DNA from 2 places in the Brevibacillus nigriterrae genome. Region 1 is predicted to be linked to the other one. Evidence: predicted binding sites of a transcription regulator. Region 1 holds the regulator's gene; the other holds the start of a gene.

What was found. The regulator CtsR, encoded in region 1, represses protease genes until heat stress. The targets are predictions, from matches to a motif close to ATGGTCAATAAAGGTCAAACA.
Region 2: the regulator CtsR is predicted to act here: its motif matches at 13,021-13,041, upstream of clpP (ATP-dependent Clp endopeptidase proteolytic subunit ClpP).

Annotation. Positions count from the first base shown of each region.
Region 1 covers NZ_JBNCMT010000031.1:53,637-69,370, reverse strand. Annotated here, with positions in the region: gene ACPW7N_RS20470 (MGDG synthase family glycosyltransferase) at 325-1,434, shown strand; gene ACPW7N_RS20465 (HAD-IA family hydrolase) at 1,460-2,137, shown strand; gene ACPW7N_RS20460 (CtsR family transcriptional regulator) at 2,356-2,820, shown strand; gene mcsA (protein-arginine kinase activator protein McsA) at 2,855-3,394, shown strand; gene mcsB (protein-arginine kinase McsB) at 3,408-4,478, shown strand; gene ACPW7N_RS20445 (ATP-dependent Clp protease ATP-binding subunit) at 4,663-7,104, shown strand; gene radA (DNA repair protein RadA) at 7,237-8,607, shown strand; gene disA (DNA integrity scanning diadenylate cyclase DisA) at 8,613-9,689, shown strand; gene pssA (CDP-diacylglycerol--serine O-phosphatidyltransferase) at 9,744-10,472, shown strand; gene ACPW7N_RS20425 (nucleoside triphosphate pyrophosphohydrolase family protein) at 10,589-10,984, opposite strand; gene ACPW7N_RS20420 (PIN/TRAM domain-containing protein) at 11,352-12,443, shown strand; gene ispD (2-C-methyl-D-erythritol 4-phosphate cytidylyltransferase) at 12,477-13,175, shown strand; gene ispF (2-C-methyl-D-erythritol 2,4-cyclodiphosphate synthase) at 13,176-13,652, shown strand; gene gltX (glutamate--tRNA ligase) at 13,710-15,170, shown strand; T-box leader at 15,349-15,604, shown strand; gene cysE (serine O-acetyltransferase) at 15,692-15,734, shown strand, end outside.
Region 2 covers NZ_JBNCMT010000021.1:9,300-25,033, reverse strand. Annotated here, with positions in the region: gene eno (phosphopyruvate hydratase) at 1-63, opposite strand, end outside; gene gpmI (2,3-bisphosphoglycerate-independent phosphoglycerate mutase) at 113-1,654, opposite strand; gene tpiA (triose-phosphate isomerase) at 1,660-2,424, opposite strand; gene ACPW7N_RS15935 (phosphoglycerate kinase) at 2,452-3,633, opposite strand; gene gap (type I glyceraldehyde-3-phosphate dehydrogenase) at 3,744-4,748, opposite strand; gene ACPW7N_RS15925 (Na+/H+ antiporter NhaC family protein) at 4,750-6,138, opposite strand; gene ACPW7N_RS15920 (sugar-binding transcriptional regulator) at 6,158-7,183, opposite strand; gene ACPW7N_RS15915 (glutaredoxin family protein) at 7,325-7,600, opposite strand; gene rpoN (RNA polymerase factor sigma-54) at 7,625-9,007, opposite strand; tRNA gene ACPW7N_RS15905 (tRNA-Arg) at 9,212-9,286, shown strand; gene ACPW7N_RS15900 (hypothetical protein) at 9,960-10,232, opposite strand; gene ACPW7N_RS15895 (RNA polymerase sigma factor) at 10,697-11,308, shown strand; gene ACPW7N_RS15890 (anti-sigma factor family protein) at 11,295-11,849, shown strand; gene ACPW7N_RS15885 (bactofilin family protein) at 11,846-12,976, shown strand; gene clpP (ATP-dependent Clp endopeptidase proteolytic subunit ClpP) at 13,085-13,675, shown strand; gene ACPW7N_RS15875 (H-type small acid-soluble spore protein) at 13,766-13,945, opposite strand; gene ACPW7N_RS15870 (hypothetical protein) at 13,959-14,147, opposite strand; gene ACPW7N_RS15865 (ferredoxin family protein) at 14,285-14,602, opposite strand; gene ACPW7N_RS15860 (FAD-dependent oxidoreductase) at 14,584-15,734, opposite strand, start outside.

The DNA.
Region 1 (15,734 bases):
TAGGTTCGGTGTGGAAGTGCGGTAACGCATGGAGCTGACGAATACTAATCGGTCGAGGACTTATCCACGTATATCTCTTAGCGAATTTACCTCTGCATATCCAGTTTTGAAAGTGCAACTTCGGATGATGGCTAGTTGCATCAGATATTGATAAGAATAACTCCTCAACTGCTAAGTTGGGGTTTTTTGTTTATAAAAGCGCTTATGACGATAAGTAGTACTCTAGTTACACTTGCCAAACGAATCAGTCCTAGAATAACATGGTAGTACATTGATGGTTGAAACTGGTAACGGGCATGGAAGGCCAACGAAGGAGAATAGTAAATGAAGAAGATTTTAATCTTTTCCGCCTCGATTGGTAACGGGCACAACCAGGCAGCTAGAGCAATGCAGGAGAGCTTGGCGGAAAGTGGTTACACGTCAATGATTATCGATACATTAGAATATATCAGCCCCACTTTCCACAAAATTTTGTTGGAAAGTTATACGAATTTGCTGAAGCTATCACCGAAAATGTGGGGGAGAATCTACCACAATTCGGAACGGTCTCGTTTCTTTGACATGAATGTAATCATGAATAAATTATTAGCAAACAAGCTGAAGAAGCTGATTAACAGTGTCAACCCGGATGCATTTATTGCTACTCACCCGTTTGCGAGTTGTATGTTATCCGTTTTAAAAGGACGAAATGATTGGAAAGAGCCTATCTATACAATTATTACAGACTATACGATTCATCCTTCCTGGATCAATCACCATGTTAATTATTATTTTATCGGGCACGAACAACTGTATTATCTTGTCGATATTTATCAGCAGCCGCATCATAAGTTCAAACCATTGGGAATCCCCATCATGAGCAAGTTTAGCGATCCTTTGGACAAATGTGATCTGACGAGCAAATTTGGTGTAAAACCAGAACAAAAAGTAATGATTTTATCGGGTGGAGGATTGGGATTAGGCCCGATGGATCAAGTGCTGCAAGGAATTGAATCGATTCAGCAGCCGCTCAAAGTCTTTGTGTTGACCGGAACAAATGAAAAGTTGTTTAAAAAGGTGACAAGCTATCAGTATAAACATGAAGTAGCACCATTGAAATACGTAACCAATTTCCATGAATACCTGGAGATCTCTGATCTTATCGTAACCAAGTCAGGCGGATTGACATCGGCTGAGGTGTTGAGTAAAGCGGTTCCGATGATCATTTACAACCCACTGCCAGGACAAGAAGAGAGAAACAGCCATTTTCTGCTAAACAATGGCTGTGCTGTACATGCTAACGTCACAGAGCAACTGATATACTTTATCGAGGAATTGCTGGTCAATAACACCAAGGTAGAGAGTATGAAGCAAATGGATAAAATCATCGCCAAACCGGATGCTGCAGAACAAATTACCCATTTTATTTTGAACGACATGGAAATGAAGCGTTAGAGAACTGAAGGAGTGGGATCGTTACATGACCATACAGTACGCCGTCTTATTTGATATGGATGGCACGTTATTGCAAACAGAGAAACTGGCAACTCCTGCTTTTCTGCGAACATTTGACGACTTACGCAAGCAACAGCTTTGGGATGGTCGTACACCAACGGAGAGCGAATTGACGAACGTTCTAGGGATGACACTTGAGGACTTGTGGAAAACCCTTTTGCCTGATGCCAATCACGAAGTAAAACTCGTGGCAGACCGTTTAATGCTCAAGCACGAATTGGATTTATTAAAAGAAGGCATCACCGATCTTTACCCTGGTGTCCGAGAGGTACTGCGGGAATTAAAAAGCAAGGATATTTCATTATTTGTTGCAAGCAACGGATTAGAGAAGTATATCGATGCGGTTTGTGAGCATTTTGGATTAAAGGCAGTGTTTACCGATCTTTATTCAGCAGGGAGATTTCAGACGAAGTCGAAAAATGATCTCGTCCGTCAACTGATCAATGACTACGGTATTCAACAGGCAGTAATGGTTGGAGACCGTCGTTCTGATGTGGAGGCCGGAAAGGCAAATCAATTGCTTACCATCGGCTGTGACTTCGGATTTGCCAAGCCAGGAGAGTTGGAGCAGGCAGACCAGATTATTACCCAATTTGACCAACTCATCACACATCTACCTTTTCCTGTTTTACATACAACTTGACACAAGAGAGCCATTCCCTGGGGAGTGGTTCTTTTTTTCTTTGTTTCAAGTTAAGTAATTTCGTTAAAAATAGTGGAGGGCACAAGACCACTTGCGGAAAGGGTAAAAAGTAATTATAATTAAAGTCAAATATAGTCAAAGTCAATTTATTTGACTACTTCATCTCTTTCAGAGTCAGAAGCAGGTATCTTTGTTAAGCAAAGGGGGGCGAGAGTACAATGCGGAACATTTCGGACATAATCGAGCAACATCTCAAAGGCATCCTGCAGAATAGTCCTGAAAGCTGGATTGAGATCCAACGCAGCGAGCTGGCCGAACTGTTTCAGTGTGTTCCTTCCCAAATCAATTATGTAATCAATACGAGATTTACTGTTGAGAAAGGTTACCTTGTCGAAAGTAAAAGAGGTGGAGGAGGATATATTCGGATTCGTAAGGTTCAAGTCGTAAGTAATATGAAGCTTCAACAACTTTTAACGGAAGAATTGATTGGCGACAGTATTACGCAAGGAGTCGGGAATGCAATCATTGAACGACTTTTAGAAGATGGGCTAATTAGTCCGAGAGAATGTGGGCTGATGAAAATTGCCACTTCCCGTAATGTGCTTCTTATCGATAGCCCGTTACGCGATCGACTAAGGGCCAATATACTGAAGCATATGATCACTTCCATTTTAGTCAAGTAAAGTCCATTGTAGCCATTGGTAAGGGGTGAATGGTATGAATTGTGAAGAGTGCGCGAAAAGACCTGCGACACTGCACCTAACCAAAATCGTCAACGGAGAAAAGACGGAAACTCATTTGTGTGAGGTATGTGCCAAAGAGAAGGGGAACATGATTCCTGGGTTCAATAACTTTAGCATTAACAACCTCCTGTCCGGCTTGTTAAACTTCGATCCAATGAATAAAGGGACAACACTATCCAATCAGTCATTATCTACACAAACCAAACCGCTCCGTTGTGAAACTTGTGGTTTGACATATTCGCAGTTTAGTAAAAGTGGTCGGTTCGGGTGCAGTGATTGTTACAATCATTTTGGCGAACGACTTGATCCGTTGTTCCGACGTATACATGGCAATACTAACCACATCGGTAAAGTGCCTGAAAGAACTGGCGGACAGATCAAAATTCGCAAAGACCTCGAACAACTCAAGAAAGCATTACAGCAGTACATTGCTTCAGAAGAATTCGAGAAAGCTGCTGAAATACGTGACCGGATTCGTTCTCTAGAACAAAAGATTAGTCAAGGTGACTCATGAGGAGGTGAGATTCATGTCCTTGCAACGATTTATGCAGCATCCATGGAGTAATTGGATGAAAGGAACAGGTCCCGACTCAGATATTGTAATCAGTACACGCATACGCATTGCCCGCAACCTTCGTCATCATCCGTTTCCTTTATTGGCAACTGATTCGCAAGCCGAAGAAGTTGTTAAAAAGGTGATTGAGGTAATGAGTCAGGGGGAAATGAAGAATAAAGGGCCTGTTGAACTGCTCAAAATGGAAGAACTCAGTCCGTTAGAAAAACGAGTGCTCGTTGAGAAGCATCTGATCAGTCCTAATCTGGCTCAAGAATCGAGAAAAGGCGCAGTTCTCCTGAATGAAGACGAATCAGTTAGCATTATGGTCAACGAGGAAGATCATATTCGCGTACAGGTGCTGATGCCCGGGTTTCAACTGACAGAAGCATGGGAAACAGCTACCAGTATAGATGATATTTTTGAGAAGTATGTAGATTATGCTTTTGATGAAAAACGAGGGTACCTTACCAGTTGTCCAACCAATGTAGGGACAGGAATTCGCGCATCAGTCATGTTGCATCTTCCTGCTCTCGTAATGACAAAGCAAATCAGTCATATACTACAAGCAATCAATCAAGTCGGATTAGTTGTTCGTGGACTGTACGGAGAGGGCAGTGAAGCTCTCGGCAATTTGTTTCAGCTATCCAACCAGGTTACGCTCGGAATGTCTGAATCGGATATTCTTTCTAACCTGTACAGCGTAGCTAGTCAGATTGTCGAGCAGGAACGCACCGCACGCCAATATTTGCTGGAAAACTCACGAACAGCGTTGGAAGACCGGATATGCCGCTCATATGGAATCCTGCTTTATGCTCGTACTGTAGAGTCGAAAGAAGCAGCACAGCGCTTATCCGATGTTAGATTAGGAATTGATTTGGGAATTATTAAGAATCTGTCGGCGCTTACGTTGAATGAATTGCTTGTGATGACACAGCCAGGTTTTCTTCAACAGCATGCGGGGCAGAAATTAACTCCCGAGCAAAGGGATGAACGAAGGGCTAGGCTCATCAGAGAGCGATTGTCCGTCGAGAAACCAATATAAGAGGAAGTTCAAAAAGTCCGGGAAACATAGCGTTCGAAGTTTGATTGCCCCGTTCCGCAGCTCACGATGTTCCGCTGCTCGGGACTTCCGCGCCTTGAACTTCGAGGCTCTGTTTGTCCTCCTTTTTGAACTAGCTCTATAAATCGAGTCGTTCAAATGATTCTTTAGTGGAGGTGTATGTCACATGATGTTTGGTCGTTTTACAGAGCGTGCACAGAAAGTACTGGCACTCGCACAGGAAGAAGCAGTCCGTTTAGGGCATAAGGATATTGGTACAGAGCATGTATTGTTAGGCCTCATTCGGGAAGGAGACGGCATCGCTGCAAAAGCTCTCCAGGCGTTAGGTCTGGGTCTGGACAAAATTCAAAGTGAAGTAGAGTCACTGATTGGACGTGGAGCTGAACAGCCAAGCAACATCAATTACACACCGCGTGCCAAAAAGGTTATTGAGTTATCTATGGATGAAGCCCGCAAACTGGGTCATACGTACGTAGGTACTGAGCATATCCTGTTAGGCCTGATTCGTGAGGGCGAAGGAGTAGCAGCAAGAATTCTCAATAATTTGGGTGTCAGTCTGAACAAAGCTCGTCAGCAAGTACTGCAGCTTCTCGGCAGCTCCGAAATGATGGCATCCCATCAACCGTCCGGTAATGCGGTTGCCGCTAATACACCAACGTTGGACAGTTTGGCACGTGATCTCACTGCGATTGCCCGCGAAGGTGGATTAGATCCCGTTATCGGCCGTCAAAAAGAAATCGAGCGTGTCATACAAGTACTTAGCCGACGCACCAAAAATAACCCAGTATTAATCGGGGAGCCAGGTGTTGGTAAAACAGCAATTGCAGAAGGCTTGGCGCAAAAAATCGTCAACAATGAAATCCCGGAAACCCTTCGTGAAAAACGGGTCATGACACTTGATATGGGTACAGTTGTTGCTGGTACCAAATATCGTGGTGAATTCGAAGATCGTCTGAAGAAAATCATGGATGAGATTCGACAAGCGGGTAACATTATTCTGTTCATTGACGAGTTGCACACGTTAATCGGTGCAGGGGGAGCAGAGGGCGCCATTGATGCTTCCAACATCCTGAAGCCCGCACTGGCACGTGGCGAGTTGCAATGTGTTGGGGCAACAACTCTCGATGAATACCGCAAATATATCGAAAAGGATGCTGCGTTGGAGCGTCGTTTCCAACCAATCCAGGTAAATGAACCAACAGTCGATGATGCCATCAAGATTTTACACGGTTTGCGTGATCGCTATGAAGCTCATCATCGTGTGAAAATTACGGATGATGCCATCGAGCAAGCTGTTCGTTTATCCGACCGCTATATTACTGACCGCTTCTTGCCGGATAAAGCAATTGACTTGGTGGATGAAGCTGCTTCTAAAGTAAGACTTCAATCCTTCACAGTTCCGCCTAATCTTAAAGAATTGGAAACCCGACTGGAAGAAGTTCGCAAGGAAAAGGACGCAGCAGTACAATCCCAGGAATTCGAGGAAGCAGCAGCGCTTCGTGATCAGGAGCAAAAGCTTCGTGAAGAGCTGGAGACTACCAAGAAAGACTGGAAAGAACGTCAAGGCAAGCTGAATATGGAAGTTACTCCAGAAGATATTGCTCATGTCGTGGCGAACTGGACGGGAATTCCGGTTGTGAAGCTGAAAGAAGAAGAGACCGAGCGTTTGTTGAAAATGGAAGAGATTCTGCATGATCGTGTCATCGGTCAAGACGAAGCAGTGAAATCCATTTCCCGAGCTGTACGTCGTGCACGTGCTGGTCTCAAGGACCCGAAACGTCCGATCGGTTCCTTTATCTTCTTAGGTCCTACTGGTGTGGGTAAAACAGAGCTTGCCCGTGCAGTAGCTGAAGCATTGTTCGGCGATGAAGACTCTATGATCCGCATCGATATGTCTGAGTATATGGAGAAACATTCTACGGCTCGTCTTGTAGGGGCGCCTCCAGGATATGTAGGATATGATGAAGGCGGTCAATTAACAGAAAAAGTACGCCGTAAACCGTACTCTGTCATCCTGCTTGACGAGATTGAAAAAGCACATCCTGATGTGTTCAATATTCTCTTGCAGGTGCTGGACGATGGTCGTCTCACCGACTCCAAGGGACGCACAGTTGACTTCCGCAACACGGTCGTTATCATGACTTCCAACGTGGGAGCGAACATGATCAAGAAGAACACTTCTCTTGGCTTTACCACTGGTGATACAGAGAAGAAATATCAGGATATGAAGGACAAAGTGATGGATGAGCTCAAACGCAGCTTCCGTCCTGAATTCCTCAACCGTATCGACGAGGTAATTGTGTTCCACTCTCTGGAGCAAGAGCATATCGAGCAAATTGTTTCTCTCATGACAGACGAATTGCGCAAACGTCTGAAAGAGCAATCAATCGACTTGGCGCTTACGGAAGAAGCGAAGAAGGTATTAGCCAAGGAAGGCTTTGATCCAGCGTATGGTGCACGTCCACTACGCCGTGCGATCCAGCGCAATATCGAAGACCGTTTATCCGAAGAATTGCTTAAAGGAACCATTAGTAGAGGTGACACGGTAACCATCGACGCAGAGGAAGGCAAACTGGTGGTTAAACGCATGGAAACATCAACAAAATAAATGAGTAAAAAATCCCCAATTTCTTGGGGATTTTTCTTTGCTCTTGCCACTGGTTATCGGTTACAGTATAAATTAGAAATTGCACGCTTTTGCGATCAATAAGCATGAAAATGGGCCGTCAGGAGTATATGTATGTCAAAGTCGAAAACAAAGTTTGTTTGTCAGGAGTGCGGGTATGAAAGTCCGAAGTGGTTAGGTAAATGCCCCGGATGTAATAATTGGAATACCTTAGTTGAAGAAATTCAGTCAAAACCGTCCGTGCACTCAGGATTTTCTAGTGCCGGTTCGGTAAAACAAGTTGCGCAACCACTCACTTCTGTGGAGAGCGATGAAGAACCTCGCTTGAATACGACAATGGATGAATTGAATCGTGTATTAGGTGGGGGGCTTGTTTCCGGTTCCTTAATTCTGGTTGGTGGAGATCCGGGTATCGGTAAGTCTACCTTGTTGTTACAAACCTCTGTAGCTATTGCTCATCAGGGCCATCGAGTGCTCTATATTTCCGGAGAAGAATCAGTAAAGCAGATCAAGCTCCGAGCGGATCGCTTAGGAGTCCAAACACCAAATTTGTACGTGGTTGCTGAGACGGATCTGGAGTTAATCGAACAGCAAATCACTAATGTGGCTCCGGTAGTAATGATTGTTGACTCTATTCAGACCGTTTACCACCCTACGATTACTTCTGCTGCTGGTAGTGTTGCGCAAGTTCGTGAAACAACTGCACATCTCATGCGTATTGCTAAAGGAAGAGGAATTGCTACCTTTATCGTCGGTCACGTGACCAAGGAGGGGGCTATCGCAGGGCCTCGTATGCTGGAGCATATGGTGGATGCCGTGTTGTATTTTGAAGGCGAGCGACACAATACGTTTCGCATCCTGAGAGCTGTGAAAAATCGCTTTGGCTCAACCAATGAAATCGGCATATTTGAGATGAAAGAACGTGGTCTGGCTGAAGTGGCCAATCCATCAGAAATTTTTCTGGCTGAACGACCAGTTGGTGTTGCTGGGTCTACCGTTGTTGCAAGCATTGAAGGAACTCGCCCTGTTTTAGTAGAGCTGCAAGCATTGGTTTCGCCTACCAGCTTTGTTACACCTCGCAGAATGGCTACTGGGGTAGAGCATCAACGGGTAGCAATGATTATGGCTGTTTTGGAAAAGCGAGTCGGGTTGATGTTGCAGAATCAAGATGCCTATGTGAATGTAGCAGGTGGCGTGAGACTGGATGAGCCTGCCATTGATTTGGCCATTGCCATCAGCATTGCAAGCAGTTTCCGTGATCAGCCGACCAATTCTCACGATGTAGTAATTGGTGAAATTGGTTTGACAGGTGAAGTTCGAGGGGTATCTAGAATTGAACAACGGATCAGAGAAGCAGAGAAGCTTGGGTTCAAACGAGTGATCATTCCTGAAAAAAATATCAGAGGAATTGAAGCGTTCACTGACATAGAGGTGATCGGAGTAAGATCTGTGGAGGAAGCCTTGCGTGAGGTTATGAGGGGGTGAACGGGGTGTTGGAAACGTTAAAAAAAGATACAAAACTGAGCGGTGTTCTGCGTTTCGTCGCTCCGGGCACACCTTTACGTGAAGGTTTAGAGAATATTTTGCGTGCGAAAACAGGAGCGTTAATCGTAGTTGGATATGGTTCCGAGATGAAAGGAATTGTTGACGGCGGATTTTCCATTAATTGTGAGTTTTCTCCAGCTAATTTATATGAATTAGCAAAGATGGATGGGGCGATTATAGTAAGTGAAGACGCCAAACGAATTCTCTATTCCAACACACAGCTCATTCCTGCTTCAACCATCTCTTCCAATGAGACAGGGACGAGACACAGGACCGCAGAGAGAACAGCGAAACAGACCAATCACCTGGTTATCGCCATCTCCCAAAGACGCAATGTCATTACCCTGTATCAGGGGAGTTTCCGTTATGTGCTCCGAGATATTGGTGTCATCCTGACAAAAGCAAACCAAGCCATTCAAACACTGGAAAAATACAAATCTGTACTTGACCAAGCATTAACGAATTTGGGCGCTCTTGAGTTTGAAGAACTAGTTACGATCCATGAAGTTGTTCTTGTCATGCAAAGAATCGAAATGGTCTTGAGAATTCGAGCAGAAATTATTAAGTTTATTAATGAGTTAGGAACAGAAGGCCGCCTGATCAGTATGCAGTTGAACGAATTGGTTGGGAACATTGAAGAAGAAGCAAAAATGTTGATTAGTGATTACTACAGGGACGGTAAAGTTGATCCCAAAGAGCTGTTGAAAGAACTGCAAAAAATGTCAGTCGAAGAGCTTCACCTGACAGAACCGATTATTTCGCTATTGGGCTACTCTGTCATTTCCAATCCATTGGAAGAACCGGTTTCCCCACGTGGTTATCGAATATTGAACAAGGTCACCCGTCTCCCGGCCGTCGTCATCTCCAATCTGGTTGAACACTTCAGGACGCTGCCTCAAATTATGATGGCAACCATTGAAGAACTGGATGAAGTAGACGGGATCGGAGAGGTTAGGGCCCGAGCAATAAAAGATGGGTTGCGCAGGATTCAGGAGCAGTTGTTCATTGACAGACACATATAGATTACACTAGTATTAAGGCATTATCCAAAATAGCGGTGAAAGCAGGAGGTACTTATGCTCGTAAAAGCATTGCCGAATATGCTGACTGTAGGCAATCTATTCTTAGGTATCGTAGCCATCATCCTTGCTTTTCAAGGAAATGAATACGTTGATTATGCTGCGATAACCGTCATCATCGGCATGTTGTTAGATGGTTTGGACGGGCGAGTAGCTCGTTTGTTAAATGCTCAAAGTGAGTTTGGTAAGGAACTGGATTCTCTATCCGATGTCATTACGTTTGGAGTCGCTCCTGCATTTATTATGTACGTCGTTACACTCCAACATCTTGATATTGCGGGAATCTTTATCACGGCTGTATTTCCAATCTGTGGTGCCCTGCGTCTGGCACGTTTTAATGTTCAGGCGGGAGTGCCAGGTTATTTTATTGGACTACCTATTACGGCTGCAGGTGGTGTTTTAGCCACGTTAGCGTTGTATCACAACTTTTTCCCAATTGGTGTATTGGCGATTGGAATGCTCCTTCTTGCTTTCCTGATGGTTTCCAAAGTGAAGTATCCGAACTTCAAGAAAGTAGGAATCCCTAAGGCGGCATACTGGATAACACCAATCATTGTGGCAATCGTTGTGATCGTAGCCATCAAATTCCCTCAACAGTTCCCGAAAATCGTATTCTTGCCATTGGCTTTGTACGCACTGTACGGAATAAAAAAAAACGTTGACTTTTTGATTAAAAAAACGAAAAAAGGGAACACCAGCGAAGATAAGACAATCCCGTTCGAATAGCAAAAATGAAACCCGCAGATGACCTCTGCGGGTTTGTTTTTTAATAAAATATTTTCTGTAATTTTTTGCAACCTTTGTACCGGTTGGTTCGTACTATTGGTATGCCCAACTTTTGTTTACGACATGTTAAAGACGCCCAACGTATTCAAACGCTTCTGTTCACTCTTTATCACTTCGTTCAGATTAATATCAACTGTATTGCAGAGTGCCGTTAAATAAAACAGATTTTTGCCGAGTTCGGCAACCAACACTTCCTGGCAATGCTCGCACAGTTTCCCATGTACATGGGTATCGAGCTGTGGACGATTTTCATTCAAGCTTTTGGCATTATCGTATGGTTGTTTTGTTCCAGAAACCTCGATACAACCACATTCTGTAACGGCTTTGGTTACTGCACGGTTCACACGAGCGGTTGATTCCTGGGTTTTGGAGATCACATCGAGAATGCTTCTGTGGCGGATTAACAAATCAGAAACTTGTTCTTGAAATTGGTCGAGTATCGTTTTATCCAATGAAATCACCTCGGAATAGGGATGTTTCAAGACGTTTTCAGAATCTTTTAACACCTTTCTGGATTTATTATACGGAGCGGATATTTGACCTGTCAAATTCAAAAATGTGGGTAAGGATTATCTATATTGACTGACATTTGAATAATATGTTAAAATCTTGTGCTCATTTGACATGCTAAAAAAATATTTGCTATAGTGAGGATTAAGTTACATGACACAAAAACGGTCATAACCGTTTTTGCTGACCGCATGCGGTCACATCCACTTTAATGAAAAACGTCGAGACGTTTTTCAGAAACAAATCATCTTTATGTAACAGGTTTTTTCTTGCGGTCTTCTGTCTATATTAATAAAAGGAGGTGAATCCATGCTAAACAGGGTTTTTCAAGTGTTTTTCGTAATTATTGGGGGCGGATTAGGATATACGTTTGGTCCTGATTTGTTCGAGCTTCTGAACTCCATGCTGAATTTTGGGGTGTTACCAGGAGTGGAGTATATTGGTGCTCTTCTAGGTGCATTGCTCTTTTTCGCAATGGCTAAATGGGTGGTTGATTACATCGTTGACACCGTTCATTGGGGCGAAGAAATGCTGTTGAAGCTGCCGATTGCAGACGTGATGTTTGGTGCGATGGGACTGATTATTGGACTTATCCCTGCTTTTTTATTATTCCTACCCATCAGCAGCCTTAAGATTCCGGTGATTAAAGACTTTTTGCCATTGATCGTATCGGTACTGCTTGGCTACTTAGGATTCCAGGTAGGTTTGCGCAAGCGTGATGAGATTATGGCGGTATTCTCCCTTGGCCGCAAAGACAAGGCAAAGAAAGAAGCAAGTGGTATCGCTTCGAATGTGGAGCACAAAATTCTTGATACGAGTGTGATTATTGACGGTCGTATTGCGGATATTTGCCGAACAGGGTTTATTGAGGGAGCTTTGGTCATTCCAGGTTTTGTTCTCGAGGAATTACAGCATATCGCTGACTCTTCCGATATCTTGAAGCGCAATCGTGGTCGTCGGGGTCTCGATATTTTGAACAAAATTCAAAAGGAACTTAAAGTGAAGGTGCAGATCTGGGAAGGTGACTTCGAAGATGTTGCTGAAGTTGACAGCAAACTGATCAAGTTGGCTAAAGTACTAAACGGCAAAGTCGTTACAAATGATTTTAACCTGAATAAGGTTTGTGAATTGCAGGGAGTTCAGGTTCTCAATATTAACGATTTAGCCAATGCAGTGAAACCAGTTGTATTGCCGGGTGAAGAGTTGACGGTTCAGGTGATCAAGGATGGTAAGGAATACGGCCAAGGTGTTGCTTATCTGGACGATGGAACAATGATCGTCGTTGAAGGTGGCCGTGATTATATTGGTTCTGACATCGAAGTGTTGGTAACAAGTGTATTGCAGACTTCGGCGGGTCGCATGATTTTTGCTAAGCCGAAGTTGCTTGAGAAAGCATTATAGAAAAGTGATTGCAGGAATGTGGAGAGGATTCGTGTGGATGTTGGGGTTGTAATCGTTGCGGCTGGGTCCGGCAAACGGATGGGAGCCAAGAGAAACAAGCTGTGGCTGGAGCTCGAAGGGAAAAGCATCCTGGCTCATACGGTTGAGCGATTCGTTACTCACCCGGAGATACAGGAAGTGATTCTGGTGGTTAGTGAACAGGATCAGGCAGCAGTGAGTCAATGGCTTGATACTGTCCCTTTCAAAGAGCAAGTAAAAGTTACACTCGGTGGGGCCGAACGACAGGACAGTGTTCGGGCTGGACTTGAGGTGTTGGATCATGCTACTCACTTTGTTCTGGTTCACGATGCGGCACGCCCATTTATTACTTCCGAGCAAATCAACGCGATTATTTCCAGGGTCCGTCAAGATAACGCAATTGTGTTGGCGGTACCTGTGAAAGATACGATAAAAGTTGTGAATCATGCTGGAATCGTCGAATCTACTCCTGCGCGTGAGAGCTTGTGGGCTATTCAGACCCCACAAGCTTTTCGCGTTTCACTGCTGCGGGAGGCTCACCAAAAGGCCTTACAGTCCGGACAGATCGGGACTGATGATGCCATGTTGGTAGAATGGCTAGGTGCCCCTGTATCTATTTTGCAGGGTAGCTACGAGAATATTAAAATTACGACTCCAGATGACTTGTGGTTTGGACAAGAGATTTTGCGGAAAAGAAGGGAGCAGGAGCGGTAGATGAGGATCGGGCAAGGATTTGACGTGCATCAATTGGTGGAAGGCAGACCGTTGATTATTGGCGGAGTAACCATTCCTTACGAAAAAGGGCTGCTTGGGCACTCCGATGCAGATGTGCTGCTGCATGCCATTACTGATGCGATTCTGGGCGCGATTGGAGAAGGGGATATTGGTCGTCACTTTCCTGACACAGATCCGGCATTTAAGGATGCGGACAGTCTGAAATTGCTTGTTCACGTATGGGGGCTTGTAAAGCAAAAAGGATACAAGCTGGGCAATGTGGATGCAACAATTATTGCACAAGCACCGAAGATGGCACCGCACATTCCACAGATGCGAGAGGTACTTGCCCAGGCATTGGAAGCAGATGATCTATCCCAAATCAATGTGAAGGCGACAACGACTGAAAAGCTTGGCTTCACTGGTCGTGGTGAAGGGATTGCTTCACAGGCTGTTTGTTTGCTTGTCAAGGGATGATACTGGGTGTATCATGGATGACATGAATTGTTAGAGATCGATAAGGAAGGTGTCAACATGGCAAATGAGTTTCGCTTGCGGTACGCTCCGAGTCCGACTGGGCACTTGCATATCGGAGGGGCACGTACGGCATTATTCAATTATTTGTATGCACGACGCAACGGTGGCAAGTTCATCGTGCGAATTGAAGATACAGACCAAACTCGCAACGTAGAGAATGCGGCTGAGAAACAAATGGAAAACCTCAAATGGCTCGGTGTTGAATGGGATGAGGGCGAGGATGTTGGTGGACCTTATGCGCCATACCGACAAATGGAACGCCTTGATATTTTCCGTAAATACATAGACCAGTTGTTAGAAGAAGGAAAAGCGTATTACTGTTACGCAACCAAAGAAGAACTGGATGCAGAGCGTGAAGAACAAATCGCTCGTGGAGAAACTCCTCGTATCTCCGAGAGACACCGTAATGTATCGGCTGAGCAAAAGGCTGAATACGAAGCGGAAGGTCGAGTCCCGGCTATCCATTTCCGTGTGCCGGATGATAAGAGCTACGTAGTTAACGACATTATTCGTGGACAAGTAACGTTTGATTCCAAAGAAATGGGAGACTTCGTGATCTGTCGACCAGATGGCATTCCGACGTATAACTTTGCGGTTGTTATCGATGATTACCTGATGAAGATCTCGCACGTAGTTCGCGGTGAAGAGCATCTTTCCAATACCCCGCGCCAGTTGATGATTTACGAAGCATTTGGCTGGGAGCCGCCGCAATTTGCTCACCTTGCCTTAATCTTGAACCAAGATGGCAAGAAAATGAGTAAGCGTGATGAAAGCATCATTCAATTCATTGAACAGTACCGTGATCTAGGCTTCTTGCCAGAAGCGATTGTGAACTTCCTTGTTTTATTAGGGTGGTCCCCAGGTGGAGAAGAAGAGATTTTCTCCAAAGAGAAGATTATTGATCTCTTCTCTCTTGAGCGAGTGAATAAATCACCTGCTGTATTTGATTCAACCAAGATGAACTGGATGAACAACCACTACATTAAACAAAAGCCGCTTGATGTGATTGTAGATATGTGTCTACCACATCTTCAAAAAGCAGGATTCGTTGAAGAAAACCCTTCTGCTGAAGAGTTGGAACGAGTTCGTGGAATCGTTGGTCTCTATCAGGAACAAATGTCCTACTGTGCACAAATTGTGCCGTTGTCAGCCCTTTTCTTCCTGGAAGAAGTGGTGTACGATGAAGAAGCGAAGGACGTTCTCAAGGAAGAGCAGGTTCCGGTTGTTCTCACTGCATTCAAGAATCACCTTGAAGCAGCACCAGAATATACTGTCGATACGATTAATGCAGCCTTGAAAGCTGTTCAAAAAGAAACAGGCCACAAGGGAAAAGCATTGTTCATGCCGGTTCGAGTTGCGATTACGGGTCAAATTCACGGCCGTGATTTGGGTCAATCGCTTTACTTGATTGGACGTGAACAAGTATTGAACCGTATTGATCGTGTAGTAAATAGCTAAGAAGATCAAATAGATCTAATTCAAAAAGGAGGACAAACAGAGCCTCGAAGTTCAAGGCGCCGTAGTACCGAGCAGCGGAGCGTAGGTAAGTCTACGTGAGCAGCGGAGGGGCAAGGTAACGCAGAAATTCGACAGCTATGTTTCCCGGACTTTTTGAATAACCTCTAACCATAGAATTCAGAAAGCTATGAACAGGAGAAGTACACAAGGGATTGTCCCTAGAGAGGATGACATGGGGTGGGAGTCATCTGTCACGAACTTGTGGAAATGCACCTGGGAGCTATCACCAGAAACAAGCGAATCAGTTGGTTGTCATTCGCGTGAAGTATGGTGTATCGGATACCCACCGTTACAGGGGTCAAAAGCGAAGTCGTACAACAAGTAATTGATGTAGACTTAAGCAGAGTGGAACCGCGGATAACACCGTCTCTGTTGCCTGTTCATAGGCAATGGAGGCGGTTTTTTACTTGGGGCGTCAAACTTTAAATCGGAAAGGCTTCAATGGACAGGGGGGCATTCTCATGTGGCGAGCTATCAAACAAGATATAGAAGCTGTAATGGAGC
Region 2 (15,734 bases), on a different contig from region 1:
TACCGTAGGATTGCCGCGAGAATCCAGAATCTCACGTGCATAAACATCAGTAATCATTGCCATTTTTTACCCAACCCCTTCATTTATATATAGAGAAAATTGATAGCGAAACCTACTTCGAAAGAAGCGAACGACCAGTCATCTCAACAGGTTGTTTTACCTCGAGAAGCTCTAACAACGTTGGTGACAAATCTGCGAGAATCCCATCCTCACGCAACGCAACACCATGTTTGGTTACGATGACAGGAACTGGGTACGTGCTGTGCGAAGTAATCGGACGTCCTTCTGGATCAAGCATCAGATCAGCATTGCCGTGGTCTGCGGTAATAACGGCTACCCCGTCTTTCGCCAGAATGGCATCGACTACCTTGCCCAGACACTCATCGACGGTTTCCACCGCTTTGATCGTTGGTTCCATCATACCAGAATGTCCCACCATATCACAGTTCGCAAAGTTGAGGATGATCGCATCGAAATTCTCAGCCTCAATCTCGCCAACAACTGCTTCGGTTACCTCATACGCACTCATTTCCGGCTTCAAATCGTATGTAGCTACTTTCGGAGATTGGATCAAAATGCGTTTTTCTCCCGGGAATTCCTGCTCACGTCCCCCACTGAAAAAGAACGTGACATGCGGATACTTCTCCGTCTCGGCAATCCGCAATTGCTTGAGATTGTTTTGAGCCAGAATTTCACCCAATGTATTATCCAGATTGGTCGGTTTATAGGCTACATAACCATCAACGGTTTCGGAAAAGTGAGTGAAGCATACAAAATACAGATGTTGCGGTCTGCCTTCTCCCCGATCAAATCCACGGAAGTCTTCGTTTGTAAACGCCTGAGACATCTGGATGGCTCGGTCAGGACGGAAGTTGAAGAAGATAATCGCATCTTCGTTCATCACTTTTCCAACTGGTTCTCCTTGCTCATCGACAATTACGGTCGGCATGACAAACTCATCCATAATCGACTTCTCATAGGATTCTTTGACCGCTTTTACTGGGTCGGTATAGTGAGGGGCATCGCCATACACCATGGCACGATACGCCTTCTCTACCCGTTCCCAGCGCTTGTCCCTGTCCATTGCGTAGTAGCGTCCTTGTACAGTAGCGAGTTTCCCTACTCCAAGTTCGCTCATTTTTGCTTGCAACTCTTCGATATAGCCAACTGCACTGTCCGGTGCAACATCACGGCCATCCAGGAAGGCGTGAATATAGACATCATGGAAATCTTCCTGTTGAGCCAATTCCAAGATGGCAAACAGATGAGAAATGTGACTATGCACGCCACCATCTGAGAGCAAACCGAACAAGTGAAGTTTCGTTCCTTTTTGTTTGCAATGCGCAATCGCTCCGAGAAGTGTCTCATTCGTAAAGAACTCACCTTCTCGAATTTCTTTGGTGATACGGGTCAAATCCTGATAAACAACACGTCCCGCACCGATATTCAAATGACCTACTTCAGAATTACCCATCTGTCCTTCAGGCAAGCCAACAGAAAGCCCGCTTGCTTGCAAAGTGGCGTGTGGGTAAGAAGTCCAAAAGCGATCATAGTTTGGTTTGTTCGCTTGAGCTACAGCATTGCCGTATTCTTCGGAACGCAATCCAAATCCATCCAAAATAATCAAAGCAACAGGTTTCGGACGATTCGCCATCTCACTTACCCCCTAGCTGCGCTTACCCCAGCCAGCAAGCTGGTGTATCCTTCTACAGTCAAACTGGCTCCGCCAACAAGGGCTCCGTCAATATCTGACTGAGAAAGGTAATTCGCTACATTATCTGGTTTGACGCTGCCACCATACTGGATTCGAACGGAGTCGGCTGCTTCCTGATCAAACTGACTTGCGATCACTTGACGGATGTAGCTGATTGTACGATTTGCCTCTTCAGCAGAAGACGACTTCCCTGTTCCGATTGCCCAGATCGGTTCATAAGCGATTACGAGAGTAGCCAATTGTTCCTTGCTGATGTCAGCAAGAGCGAGCTTTGTCTGACGGCTTACTACCGCTTCCGTCTGTCCCGCTTCATACTCCTCCAGCGATTCACCCACACATACAATCGGAATCAAGTCGTGAGCCAACGCTGCTTTCACTTTCTTGTTCACCGTTTCGTCTGTTTCATTAAAATACTGTCTGCGCTCGGAGTGACCAAGAATGACATATTCGACACCAAGTTCAGCAAGCATTAAAGGACTGATTTCTCCTGTAAACGCCCCTTGTTCTTCAAAGTGCATATTTTGAGCCCCAAGTGCATATTCGCTGCCTTTCAACACTTGAGCAAGAGCAGGTAATGCTGTAAAAGGTGCACAAATCACCTTTTCCACATGAGGAATTGGATCAGTAGCCAACAATTGATTGGCAAACTGTGTTGCTTCTGCAATCGTCTTGAACATTTTCCAATTTCCTGCCAATATAGGCATTCTCATCCCAGTTATCCTCCCAATCATTCTTTTTTATTTATCTTGCAACGCAGTTACACCTGGCAGGTCTTTGCCCTCCATGAACTCCAGAGAAGCACCTCCGCCAGTGGAAATGTGCGACATCTTCTCAGCGACATGCGCTTTTTCAACGGCAGCTACAGAGTCTCCGCCACCAATAATCGTCATTCCTGTGGAGTCTGCCATCGCTTCTGCTACACCAATTGTACCTTTAGCAAAAGCATCCATTTCAAATACACCCATCGGTCCATTCCAGATGATGGTCTCGGAAGCCTGGATTGCATTTCGGAATGATTCAACACTCTTTGGTCCTACATCGAGAGCCATCCAACCATCTGGAATCGCATCAATAGCAACAACCTGCGTGTTGGCATCCGCAGCAAATTTGTCTGCAACGATGACATCAACTGGCATCAGCAATTGAACACCTCGTTCTTTTGCTTGTGCCATCAAGCTTTGTGCCAGTTCCAGCTTATCATCTTCACAAAGGGAAGAACCAACACCGTGGCCCTGTGCTTTGATAAAAGTATTCGCCATGCCGCCACCGATGATCAGCGTATCCACTTTGGTCAGCAAGTTCTCAATTACAGCGATTTTATCTTTCACTTTTGCTCCGCCGATAATCGCAGTGAATGGACGCTTCGGATTGGACAGCGCTCCACCTAAAAACTCGATTTCCTTTTCCATTAATAGTCCAGCAACAGCCGGTATGTATTGAGCAATTCCCGCAGTAGATGCATGTGCACGGTGAGCCGCTCCGAAAGCATCATTAACGAACACATCCGCTAACTTTGCGAAGCTTTGAGCCAACTCAGGATCGTTTTTCTCTTCACCTGCGTGGAAACGAACGTTTTCTAATAAAAGTACATCCCCGTTTTGCATAGCTGACACAGCTTGCTCCACTTCCGAACCAATTGAATCATCAACCTTCTTAACTGCTTTACCAAGTAATGTGGAGAGATGTACACCAACTGGAGTAAGTCTCATCTCATCAACTACTTTTCCTTTTGGACGACCAAAGTGACTGGCTAAAATGACTTTAGCCCCTTGTTCAACCAGATATTGAATCGTAGGGAGTGCTGCACGAATACGCGTGTCATCCGTTATTACACCATCTTGCATGGGTACGTTGAAATCCACACGGCAAAAAATACGTTTTCCTGACAGTTCTACTTCTCGGATCGACTTTTTGTTCACGGACGGGTCCTCCTCGGCTTGGCAAAACCAATATTTATTCAATGATAAGGCACGTGAAAAGGGAGAGGTTCCTCTCCCTTTCGCTATTCACACCGTAACTATTGTAAGGTTTAGAGGCCACGCTGTGCAACATATTCGCATAAGTCAATTACACGGTTTGAGTAACCCCACTCATTATCATACCAAGCAACTACTTTCACCATGTTTCCATCGATCACCATCGTAGATAAAGCATCAATTGTAGAGGAAGTCGGGTTACCAATGTAGTCAGAAGAAACGAGCGGCTCGTCAGAGTATGCCAGCACGCCTTTCAGCGGACCTTCTGCTGCTTCCTTCAATGCTGCATTCACTTCTTCAACCGTAACATCTTGCTTCACTTCAACTACCAAGTCAACAACAGAAACGTTCGGCGTTGGCACACGCATCGCCATACCATTCAATTTGCCTTTGAGCTCTGGAAGTACCAAGGAAACTGCTTTAGCAGCACCTGTAGATGTTGGGATGATGTTCTCAGCCGCTGCACGAGCACGACGAAGGTCTTTGTGCGGCAGGTCAAGAATTTGTTGGTCATTGGTATAGGAGTGAACAGTCGTCATCAAGCCACGGACGATACCGTATTTCTCCAAAAGAACTTTTGCAAATGGAGCCAAGCAGTTCGTAGTACAAGATGCGTTAGAGATAACCGTGTGCTGAGCTGGATCATATTGCTCGTGGTTAACACCCATTACCACAGTAATATCTTCATTTGTTGCAGGTGCGGAGATAATTACTTTTTTCGCTCCGCCTTCCAGGTGTTTCGCTGCATCTTCACGTTTTGTGAAACGACCTGTCGATTCAATTACGATCTCAACACCGTACTCGCCCCATTTGAGTTGAGCCGGGTCACGCTCAGCCAATACCTTAATTTCTCTGCCACCGACAATCAGGTTGCTCCCGGATACTTCTACTGGCAAATCGAGAACACCATGAACGCTGTCGTATTTTAACAAATGAGCCAATGTTTTAGCATCTGTTAAGTCATTGATTGCTACGATCTCAAGATTTGGATTACCTACTGCTGCACGAAATACGTTACGTCCAATTCGTCCGAAACCATTAATCCCTACTTTTACCATGTTAAAAAACCTCCTCTTTATTTACGTGAAAATCTTTGGTGTTTTTCGTCCCAAATTTATGTGAGTTATCGAAATAACTGAAAAGAATCGTGATAATTGGTAATAAAAGGGCAAACCATAGAAATGGGAGAGCTTCTGTTGTCTTAACCCCTAATGTGACGCTCATAACCATCGATAACCCATTCCACGGAACCAACACAGGCATTACCATCGTTGCATCTAGTAAGGTTCTACCGAGAAGCTCTTTTCCATTCGGAAATTGAGCAAATCGCCGATACAAGGTACTGCCAAGAATGAGTAAGGGAATGGTTTGATTGCAACTGATGATAATGACCAACAACGAGAGCCCAACACTTTTGAAAACTAGGTTTCCCATTTTATCTGTATTACCCATCAGTTTGTCGACAATCGGTTTCAAAAGATTCGCATTTTGCAAGATACCGTTCAGAAAACCCGCCAGAGCAATGAGCAACAAAACGGTCAAAATTGGTATCATGCCACCGCCGTGAACCAGTTCATCCAGCACAGTCCCCGAATTCAAATCAAATCCGAGAAACATCGATGAGACAAATTCTTGGATCCCTATTGGCCTTTGCAAAACCATAAGTACAAATGAGACCATAATCCCAATAAGAAGGGAAGGGATTGCCTTTATTCGAAACAAAAATGAACCGATAATCGCTGCTAGTGGCGCCAATGAGAGTAAGGATATCGGAAAATGTGTTTGTAGCAAGTGTTGGTAATTCTCGATGATATCCGTTCCTGCTCCGTTCGTGCGAAAAATATCCAATCCAAGAAAGAGCAGTCCAGTAACACCAAAGGCAAGCAGACCTGTTTTTCTTGAAATGCTACTGATTCGCTCTGCATCTCCTTCGATGCTGCTGATCGCCAGAAGCCTGCTACTCGATACAGGCGAGAAACGCTCCCCGACCATCGCCCCGGATATCAACGCTCCAGCCACCATGGCAAGGGATATCTGTGAAGCATGGGCAATTCCAACGATCGAAAGACCAATCGTGCTTAGTGTGCCCACCGATGTCCCAAGCAGATACGAAACAAGTGAAGTTAAAAGAAAGCCAATGACCAGCAAATAACTTATATTTACGACCCCTAACCCGTAGTAAATAATCCCGGGAATCGTCCCACTCATCATCAGCAGTGGGATTAATATTCCGACAAGTGCCAGAATATATAAGACAGGCTTCGTTTGCTTGATTCCTTGCAATCCAGCTCGAATTTGACTGTGTAAGAGATGCCCTAATCTCTTCCCGACGAAAAGCGTAACAAGAATCGTAACTGCTAATATTGCCGGAATGGGGAAATCAAGTAGTAACGAAAATAGAATACCCAGGATTAATGTTGCTATTGGGACATAATACAAGAGGCTCATCAGTGCCTGTCATCCTTCCTTACACGGTCTTTTCAAGGAGTGCTCTTGCTGCTCCCTCATCCGTAATAAGTATATTTTGGCACTTATGCTTGGCAAAGGAAAGAATTGCGTGTGCTTTGCTGCTTCCGCCTGCGATGGAAATGACTACTTCTGCTTCCTTAACATCTTCCAACTGAAGCCCAATCGTCGGCATCCGATGTACAATCTCACCTTTGTCATTGAAATAGTAACCGAAAGCCTCCGAAACTGCTCCCAAGCGATGTAATTCCAACAATTCCTCTGTTCCGTACTGCCGTCGTTTTGCCATCGTAATGGCATCACCGATTCCGTGCAGGACCACTCGGGAAGATCGAACTAGCGAAAGCACTTCTGCTACCTGCGGCTCTGCTACAAGTGTATGAAATGCATCCGGTCCCAATCGATCTGGAACGTGCAACAAGCGATACGTTCCACCCGTTTTCGCTGCCATCAGGGATACAAGTGTGTTGGCCTGAAGTTCTGCTTTCTCACCAAGTCCCCCACGGGCAGGTACAAACTGTACACTGCGGAGCACTGCCGATGGAGTTAAATGGGAAGCAACACTGGCAATCGTCGAACCTCCGGTAACAGCAACGACATCACCCTCACGCACGGTCTGTTTCAAAATTCGTGCGCCTGCTCTGCCAAGTTCCTGTTTCACACCGTCTGAAATATCAGCGTTACCAGGCACGACCACGACTTGCTCTACATCGAGTCGTTGTTGCAGCAGACGAGACAGTTCGTTCAGACCAAAAATGTCTTCTGCCATTTCCTCCATTTGTTCCAAGACCCTGATTCCTTCAACAGTGCAGCTCATTCCTGCGGGCGATACATCGAGTAGCCCCATTTCTTTTAACAGGTCCACTTCCGCACGAAGAATCCGCTCTGTCGTCTGCATGGTCTGAGCCAACGCTCTTCGTCCAATTGGTTGCAGGTGGTAAATGGATTGCAGCAGCGTAAATCTTTTGCGAAGGACATCCATAAGATCAGGCACTAGTTTTTTCTGTACCTCGATTAGCTGGCGCATACCTCATCTCCTTTTGGAGAATAGGGACTATTTCGGTCCCGGTTATACATTTTTTGTCCCACATAGAGCAAAAAAAAGAAAAGCCTCTATACATGTATAGTAACGCAAATTCCATTTCGTTACAAGTCCATCTATAAAAGCTTACGCAAACAAGCGAGCACGACGGGTCAGTTCTTCTCGAAATTCATACTCCGTCACTACAGAGGTAACGGAAGGAAACACTTCTTCACCGTCAATGGCGACCACCGGGATTGTAAACATGTGTTTCTGGTGCAACTCATCGTCTCCGGTGATGTCAACCAGTGTAAGGATCAAGGGAAACTCCCTCCCGACCCGCTTGATCAATTTCTCCACATCATCACACAAGTGACATCCCGGACGTCCATATAAAACGATTTGAAATGGAAGTCTCTCCATTTTCAACCACTCTGCCTCTCTATATCAATATCGTTTCCTTTTGGCAGAAGAGGCAATCATCATCTCTTCACGATATTTGGCAACCGTTCTCCTTGAGATTTCAATGCCTTCTTTGTCCAGCAGTTCCGATAATTTTTGATCGGATAGCGGCTGCTTCCTGTCTTCTGCATCAATCAGTGCTTTAATCCGCTTCTTCACACTTTCAGAAGAGGCAGATTCACCGGAGGCAGTAGTCAGGGCGGATGTGAAAAAGTACTTTAATTCAAAAACACCACGAGGCGTCTGGACGTACTTATTGCTTGTCGCTCTGCTCACTGTTGATTCATGCAGGTTCACTTTTTCAGCGATCTCTTTTTGCGTCATCGGTTTCAAATAATGAACACCACGATCAAAGAACTCCCGTTGCATTTCCACAATGGCTTGCGTTACTTTAAGCAGAGTCAATCGCCGTTGCTCCAGGCTTTTCGCTAACCAGATCGCTGCATTCAGTTTATCATGAATAAATTGCTTTGCCTCTTCCTGTGTCTTGTTTTCTTTGAGCATCTTTTCGTAAAAACGATTAATCGATAGGCGAGGCGTAGAAACATCATTGACGAATACCACGTATTCACCGGATATTTTTTCTACGGCTACATCAGGGACGATATACCGGGTCTCCCCTGCTCCATAAGCTGCTCCTGGTCTGGGATTCAGCGTCTTTACAACATCTGCGATTTCCTGAACTTGCTGAACCGTGATTTGCAACTTTTCAGCAATTCGTGAAAAACGATTGTTTGCCAAATCCTGAAGGTGATCAAGAACAACTGCAATCGTGTGTTCATCATTGTAGCCTTCATACTGAAGTTGCAAAACCAGACACTCTTCCAGATTGCGTGCACCTACGCCAACAGGATCAAACCGTTGAATGATGGTCAAAACAGGTTCGAGCTCAAGTATCGATACACCCAATCGTTGACTGGCTTCCTCCAGACTCACTTCCAGATACCCTTTTTCATTGATATTCCCGATCAAGAAAAGTCCCATTTGTTTCTGGGAAGAGGTCAGTCCCTTTGTGAAGCCAAGTTGTGAGGTCAAGTAATCATAAAGGGTTTTATCGGAAGCTTGAACATAATCGAGCGGATTGTAAGTGCTTTCATTTTTATTCACAGAATAATCGCTGCGATCTTGATTCTGTGCGATTTCTTTCCAATCAATTTCTACTCGTTCGGTTGGGCGTTTCTGCTCCAAACGTTCAGCAGTCGCACTTACTTCGTGCAGTTCAATTACCGGATTCTCTGCTGCTTGTTCTTGAAGATATGATAAAAGATCTGTGGCGGAATATTGCAAGATTGTGATAGCCTGTCTAAGCTCCGGCGTCATTACCAGTTTTAATGTTTGTTCTTGATATAAGCCAAACCCCATATTCATACTGGCTCCGCCTCCCTTTTCAAGTTTCTATATATCTATATGCATATTATTCTAACTAACATGCAATTATCCTGCCAATCTCAAAAATTTGGATAGGTAAAAAGTTTTGAATTTGTTCACTACATGGCTTGTACAACAGGAAATCATTTTTGATTTACTTTTTCACGTCTATCCTCTATAATAGTCATTACTGTGTTAAATTTTGCGCCCGTAGCTCAGTGGATAGAGCAGCGGTCTCCGGAACCGCGTGCGGAGGTTCGATTCCTCTCGGGCGTACCATCTATACGAATAATAACTAGGTTCTGAATAATAATCGTTAGCCTCCGTTGAAGAAACGGAGGTTTTTTTATGGACAATTATCTAAAACTACACAGTTAAATATAATATATGAAAATTCTCATGTGTAAATATATGGAAAATACCTGGAGTGTAAGGAAAGGAAATCCATTAAGGAGGACCATCTATGTCAATATTTAATTGGTATAGCAGGCGTATAAGTTATTCAAACATTGAACTTCAAAAGCTAAGAATTGCAGAAGAGCTGAGGCGAACGAGGTTGTTTTCAAACGTAAGTGTTAGTCAAAAAAGTGTTACAGGTATAACAAACGGGTGTGCAATCTCCATTGTTCACTTTCCCTTTGAACGTTTTCAATACTACGAAGTTATAATGAGTTGTTGTAACGGTAACAATCCTGAACACACCAGGAGTATGATTGATCGTGTTCTCAACACAATTGATAGGACACGTCCAGGCGGTACGGGTCCTGTTATCGAGTAAAAAGTCCTTCTTTCCCATACGTAAACCTCCGTTGCACCTTAAGCGTTGTTAGGTGCAGTGATCCTCTCGGACGTACCATCTATAAGATGACAAACTAGGTGCTATATACCTGGTTTTTTTATTGACGTATCTCCCACTCCACTTCAAACCCTCCCTTCACACATTGCCGGCAATTCACAATCGCTTCATACATTCCATCCTGTTTGATGATTTCATGATTTCCCAACCAAATACCCCAAACAAGTATAAAATTCCGAAAAACAGGCAACCTGCAAATAGGTACATGTGTCCGACCTTCCAGTTGCTTTGTATCTCCCATCTGCGCACAGCCCAGTCAATCACCAACGAGACGGAAATCCCATACAAATAGGTAATGGGAGTCGCCCACACAATCATGACCATGATGTCGTGTGGATTTACTGCCATAAACAGAACAAACCATTCCAACTCACCTCTCATCCATTTTACTGGCTGCCAACCAAAAATACTTTTCTTTACAGCTTTATCGTGATAGGCTAAGAGTAATTCCTAATGTTCGAACCAACGAAAGGAGAGATATTGATGTTACACAATACAACTCCACTTCCTATTTACTGTGAGGAATGTAAAGCAAAAGAAATCGAACCGTGCCCACATTGCGAAAAATAAGCCACAAAAAGAAGGTGAACAGCTCACCTTCTTTTTTTATTTATCCACAACAGATCATTACCCTGTGAAAAATGTGCATAACTCTGTGGATAAGTCATTCAACTTTTTATGCGGTTTTTTGCCTTTTTCTTTTAAACCATCCTACGAACATTTGTTTTTGTTAACAAATTGTTGATATCTTTGTGGATAAGTATGATTCTTATTTATTCTTGAAATTAATCCATGTGTTCTTTCGTAATTAACAAGCGAAAGGAGGTATACGAATGGATGAGTCGCAACGAGATGAACTGTACAATATGAATTTGCAAGCATTGCAACATATTCAACAGTTTCTCCAAGGAAATTCTTCAGCATTTCATTCACTTGTTCACTTATTTGGTACAAGGGCTTACCGAATCATTCAGAAGATGATCTATTCTTATCATGACGCCCAAGACGTGAACAATGAAGTCTGGCTTAAAGTCGCTCAGAACCTGCATAAATACGATCAGACTTTCCCTTTTCATTCATGGTTATACCGACTTGTCTCTAACACATGTATTGATTTCTTGCGAAAGAAGAGGGAGATCACAATGGAAGATGATCAACTTCATCATCAAATACATAAAACAGCATATACCGACAATAATCCTGAAGGCGATTACATACAAAAGGAATTTATGGCTCATCTTCAAGGCCTGTTAACCTATCTAGACGAAACAGACAGGTTAATTGTTACGCTTCGCTTTACCGAGCAACTGAGCTATGACGAGATTGGAGCAATTGTAGGAATGAGTAAGAACACAGTAGGAACCCGTTTATTCAGAGCACGCAAAGAGTTGAAGCAGCTTTTTGAGACTCATGTTCAAAGGAGGGTAATCGATGCAGCATATTGATGAACTGACCATGATGATGTATATCGACCGAGAATTACGTTCAGAAGAAAATCTGCAAGTATCAAGCCACCTGCTTGATTGCCCATCTTGTCAGGCAACACTCGCCAGGTTGCAAGCAGAACAGTCCTTTTTTTGCCATTCCTTTTGCCTGTCCATTACTTCCTTTCCCATCGCACTCTCGCAAACCACCACCAAACAAATTGAAATGATTGCTCAAATTCACAAAGAAAAGTGCATGAAATCAACTTATCGTTGCTTTGTGATGGCTGGTATAGCTGCGATCATGTTTATCATTGGCACGATCTACTGTCAGGGCTGGACCATACGGTGGATGCAATCCGTTTGGGGTGCCTGGCAGCATTCTGTTCTTTGGAACTCTACGTTTTGGTTACGTGAAAATTTGTCATCGTTTTTTTCAGCCTCGACCATCTATTCCCTCTCCGGAATATGTGTGATAACACTCAGCATCATGCTGTTCACTTACCTTTTCCGAACGACCGGTTCTCATTGGGGTAACTCAGAAGGGGTGATGAAAGAGTGAAACGATTGTTCACTTGTTCCCTGCTGGCAGTATTATTGCTGTTTATCAGCTCAGGTAGCATGGTTTATGCTTTGAGCAGCATCGATCAGGAGAAATATATACTCGCTCCAGATCAGGTTCATGAAGGAGATATGGTGCTTAGTGCTCATAAAGCCATTATCGACGGAACAATCAACGGGGACCTATATGTTTTCGCTGAAAGTATACAGATTAACGGAAACGTAAACGGTGACGTGATTGCCTTTGCTGCCGAAACGGACATTCATGGAAAAATTGATGGAAATCTTCGAGCCTTCACCCAATATGCTACTGTAAGTGGATCTATATCCCGCAACATCACGTCATTCGCTCAACAAACATCAATAACGGAAAAAGGAACCGTCAATGGCAGCATCCTTACCTTCTCGGAAACATTCGATCTGGCCGGTGAGGTTAAGAAAGAAGCAAACGGATTCGTTAATAACATGCTGATTGCCGGGAAGTTGGGACGAGGCACCTCATTACTAACTGTGAACCATCTGGAATTGGGTTCTACCGCTCGAGTGGATGGAAATCTGGAGTATACCAGCCCATCAAAAGCACTCATTCAGCCTGGCGCTGTCCTATCGGGTACTGAACATTTCAGTAAGGCTGAACCAGATGAAGAAGACAACACGAAATATATCCCTCTGATTATGGTGCTAATGTTCCTGCTCAGTACGATTATTGTCTGGTTGTTGCTCCGATTCCTTTTGGGAAGCACGTTGAATCGAATTCATAGTCAATTCGATACCAAACAAGCAACGACATTTGGTTTCGGGTTGGTTTTCTTCTTAAGTGTTCCTGTTGCTATTTTGATTTTACTCTTCAGCGTCATTGGTATTCCAACTGGGCTCACGTTGTTGTTCAGCTACCTCATTCTACTTTTCGTGGCAAAAATTTTCGTAGGGTCCTGGGCAGGCACACGTATCGTGAAGCACTACAATTTGCCCATCCATCCCATTTTCGCAGAGTTTCTCGGAATCCTTGCCTTGTATGGACTTTTAAAAATTCCGTTCGTAGGCTTTCTCCTGGATCTTGGAGTCTGGATTTTCTTCCTTGGAGCAATTGCTGTAACCATACGTTCGATAAACCGAAGAGCCGTTTAAGTTGCCAGCATTTCGGATACATTAGAGAGAGAATTGTTTTGAAATGTTTGACCTTTGTTGACCATTCTTGTATGATACTTGTAAAGGGAGGAGGAATGAGGAATGAACATGAACCTAATACCTACCGTAATTGAACAAACCAATCGTGGTGAGCGTGCTTACGATATTTACTCTCGACTGTTGAAAGATCGGATTATTTTTTTAGGAACCCCGATCAATGACGTCGTATCCAATATCGTGGTAGCCCAACTGTTATTCTTGGCAGCAGAAGACCCTGATAAGGATATCCATTTGTACATTAATAGTCCCGGTGGTTCCATTACTGCTGGTATGGCTATTTATGATACCATGCAATTTATCAAGCCTGACGTTTCTACGATCTGCATCGGTATGGCCGCTTCCATGGGTTCCTTCTTGCTTTGTGCAGGAGCAAAAGGCAAACGTTATGCCCTTCCTAACAGCGAGGTAATGATTCACCAACCACTGGGTGGCGCACAAGGCCAAGCAAGCGACATCGAGATTGCAGCTAAACGCATTATCAAAATGCGTGAACACTTAAACAGTATTTACGCAGAGAGAACAGGGCAGCCAATCGAGCGAATCGCGCAGGATACAGATCGGGATAACTTCATGTCCGCTCAACAGGCCAAAGAATACGGTATTATTGACGACGTGATTACCAAAACACCAGCTAAATAATCATAAAATTGACTTTGAAGTACATACAGCAAGAAAAGCAGAAAGGGGCGGCCCTCAGTCTAAATTAGACTTGTGGAACCGCCCTCTTATTTATTTTTCATCCAATAGCTTCACAGATACTCGCTTGGTATCTTTGGGATCACTTTCCGGATGAATCCGAACCGTATTAGTAGCCTCTTCTACCCCATCGATCCAGACGGGAACTCCTTGATACATGACTTGAATCTTTTCTTCAGACTGTACAATCTGTAAAGCACGATTTACATCCATCTGTATGTACCTCCTATTCTTTTTCCTGTTCCATTTTATCGGAACCCGACATGGTATCAGTTTGAGTTTCTTCGATCAACCCATTTTGTACAGTTACCTGTCCTCCACCAAGGCCTTCATTCACCATGCGATCAATGTCCATAAAGGCATCATCACGGGATTCATATAAAGAGTCGGAAAGATCTTTCCTTGGATTGGCCATAGTTTACCTCCCTGCTTCACGACTATTTGTAGGTTTTCCCATGTTGTAGCTACATATTCTAAAAAAGGAGCTTCCGGTTTGCCAGAAAGCAAAAAGACCTGTTCCTAAATCGAAACAGGTCTTTTGGTCAATTGATTCTATGCTAAGCGGAAAACGATACCATGTCCACCTTTTGGATATTCCCACTTGATGTTTTGATGCGGGCAGCCAATACGGCAGCTTCCACACTCGTGACATCCTTCATAACCTACAGCCATACGTCCCTTGTCTTCCCATTTATACACTTCTGCCGGGCAGAAAACCGTGCATAGCTTATCCGGACATTTCGTAGCGCAAATATCGTGATCAAGGACGTGAAGATGAGATTCATGGTTTGCACGGAAACGGACAAGATATTGCTTGGCTTCAAGAGTATTTGTTTTTTCCACCTTGCTCATTATTTCATCACCTTCCATGCTCGATAGATATCACTTACCAGCTTCATCGTGCCATGTTTCTCACGAATTGACTTGAGAATCTTAGTTTGCTTATCTTTCTTCGATGTGCCGTCGACAGTGAAGAACTCACTGGCTGCTTCGTTCATCATCGGGATGTAATCACGGAGGTACTGTGGATAGTTCTCGAATGTATGAGTCGCATCCTTGTATTTCTTCAAGTCTTGACCAACAAAGCTATCCATCAGACGAGTACGGTAGCTATCCAGCATATTTTCGCTGAAGTCTCCCGCTTTCTTCGCCAAAATGATCGTTTCAGCAGCAAGTTTACCGGATGTCATCGCCAAGTTGGAACCTTCACGGTGGATACCGTTAACCAACTGAGCAGCATCCCCGACTACCAACACACCATTTCCTGCTACTTTTGGAATGGCATGATAGCCACCCTCTGGAATCAAGTGTGCTGCATACTCCTGTGCTTCACTACCCTTGATCAACGGTTGAATCATTTTGTGATTCTTCACGTATTCCAAGAGATCGTATGGACGCATTTTGGATTTAATTAAACCGGATAGGGTGGTACCCACACCGATATTGATAGAGTCTTTGTTGGTGTACAGGAAAGCAGTACCCACTACACCTTTCGTTGCATCCCCGTATAATTCAATCGTACAGCCTTGATTCGGTTCAAGGTTGAAACGTTCTTCAATTTTTTCAGCAGGCAATTTCAAAACTTCCATTACTGCCAAGGCAACATGATCTGGCTTGATCTCTTTATGGAATCCGAGTTGCTTGGAGAGAAGGGAGTTAACCCCGTCTGCGAGTACTACTACATCAGCATATACATCGCCATCAGGACGGTCAGTGCGTACACCTACCACACGTCCATCTTCCACGATACATTCAGTTACAACTGTTTCATTGATCAAAAGAGCTCCTGCTTCTACTGCTTTGTTTGCGAACCATTGGTCGAACTTCGCACGTAGAACGGTAAAACAGTTATATGGTTCTTTTGCCCATTCCATCCCTTTATAACCAAAGGACATAACGGATTCTTCACCTAACATCCAGAAGCGTTGCTCAATAACTGGGCGCTCAATTGGAGCTTCTTTCCAGAATTCAGGAACGAACTCTTCTGTTTGTTTACGATATA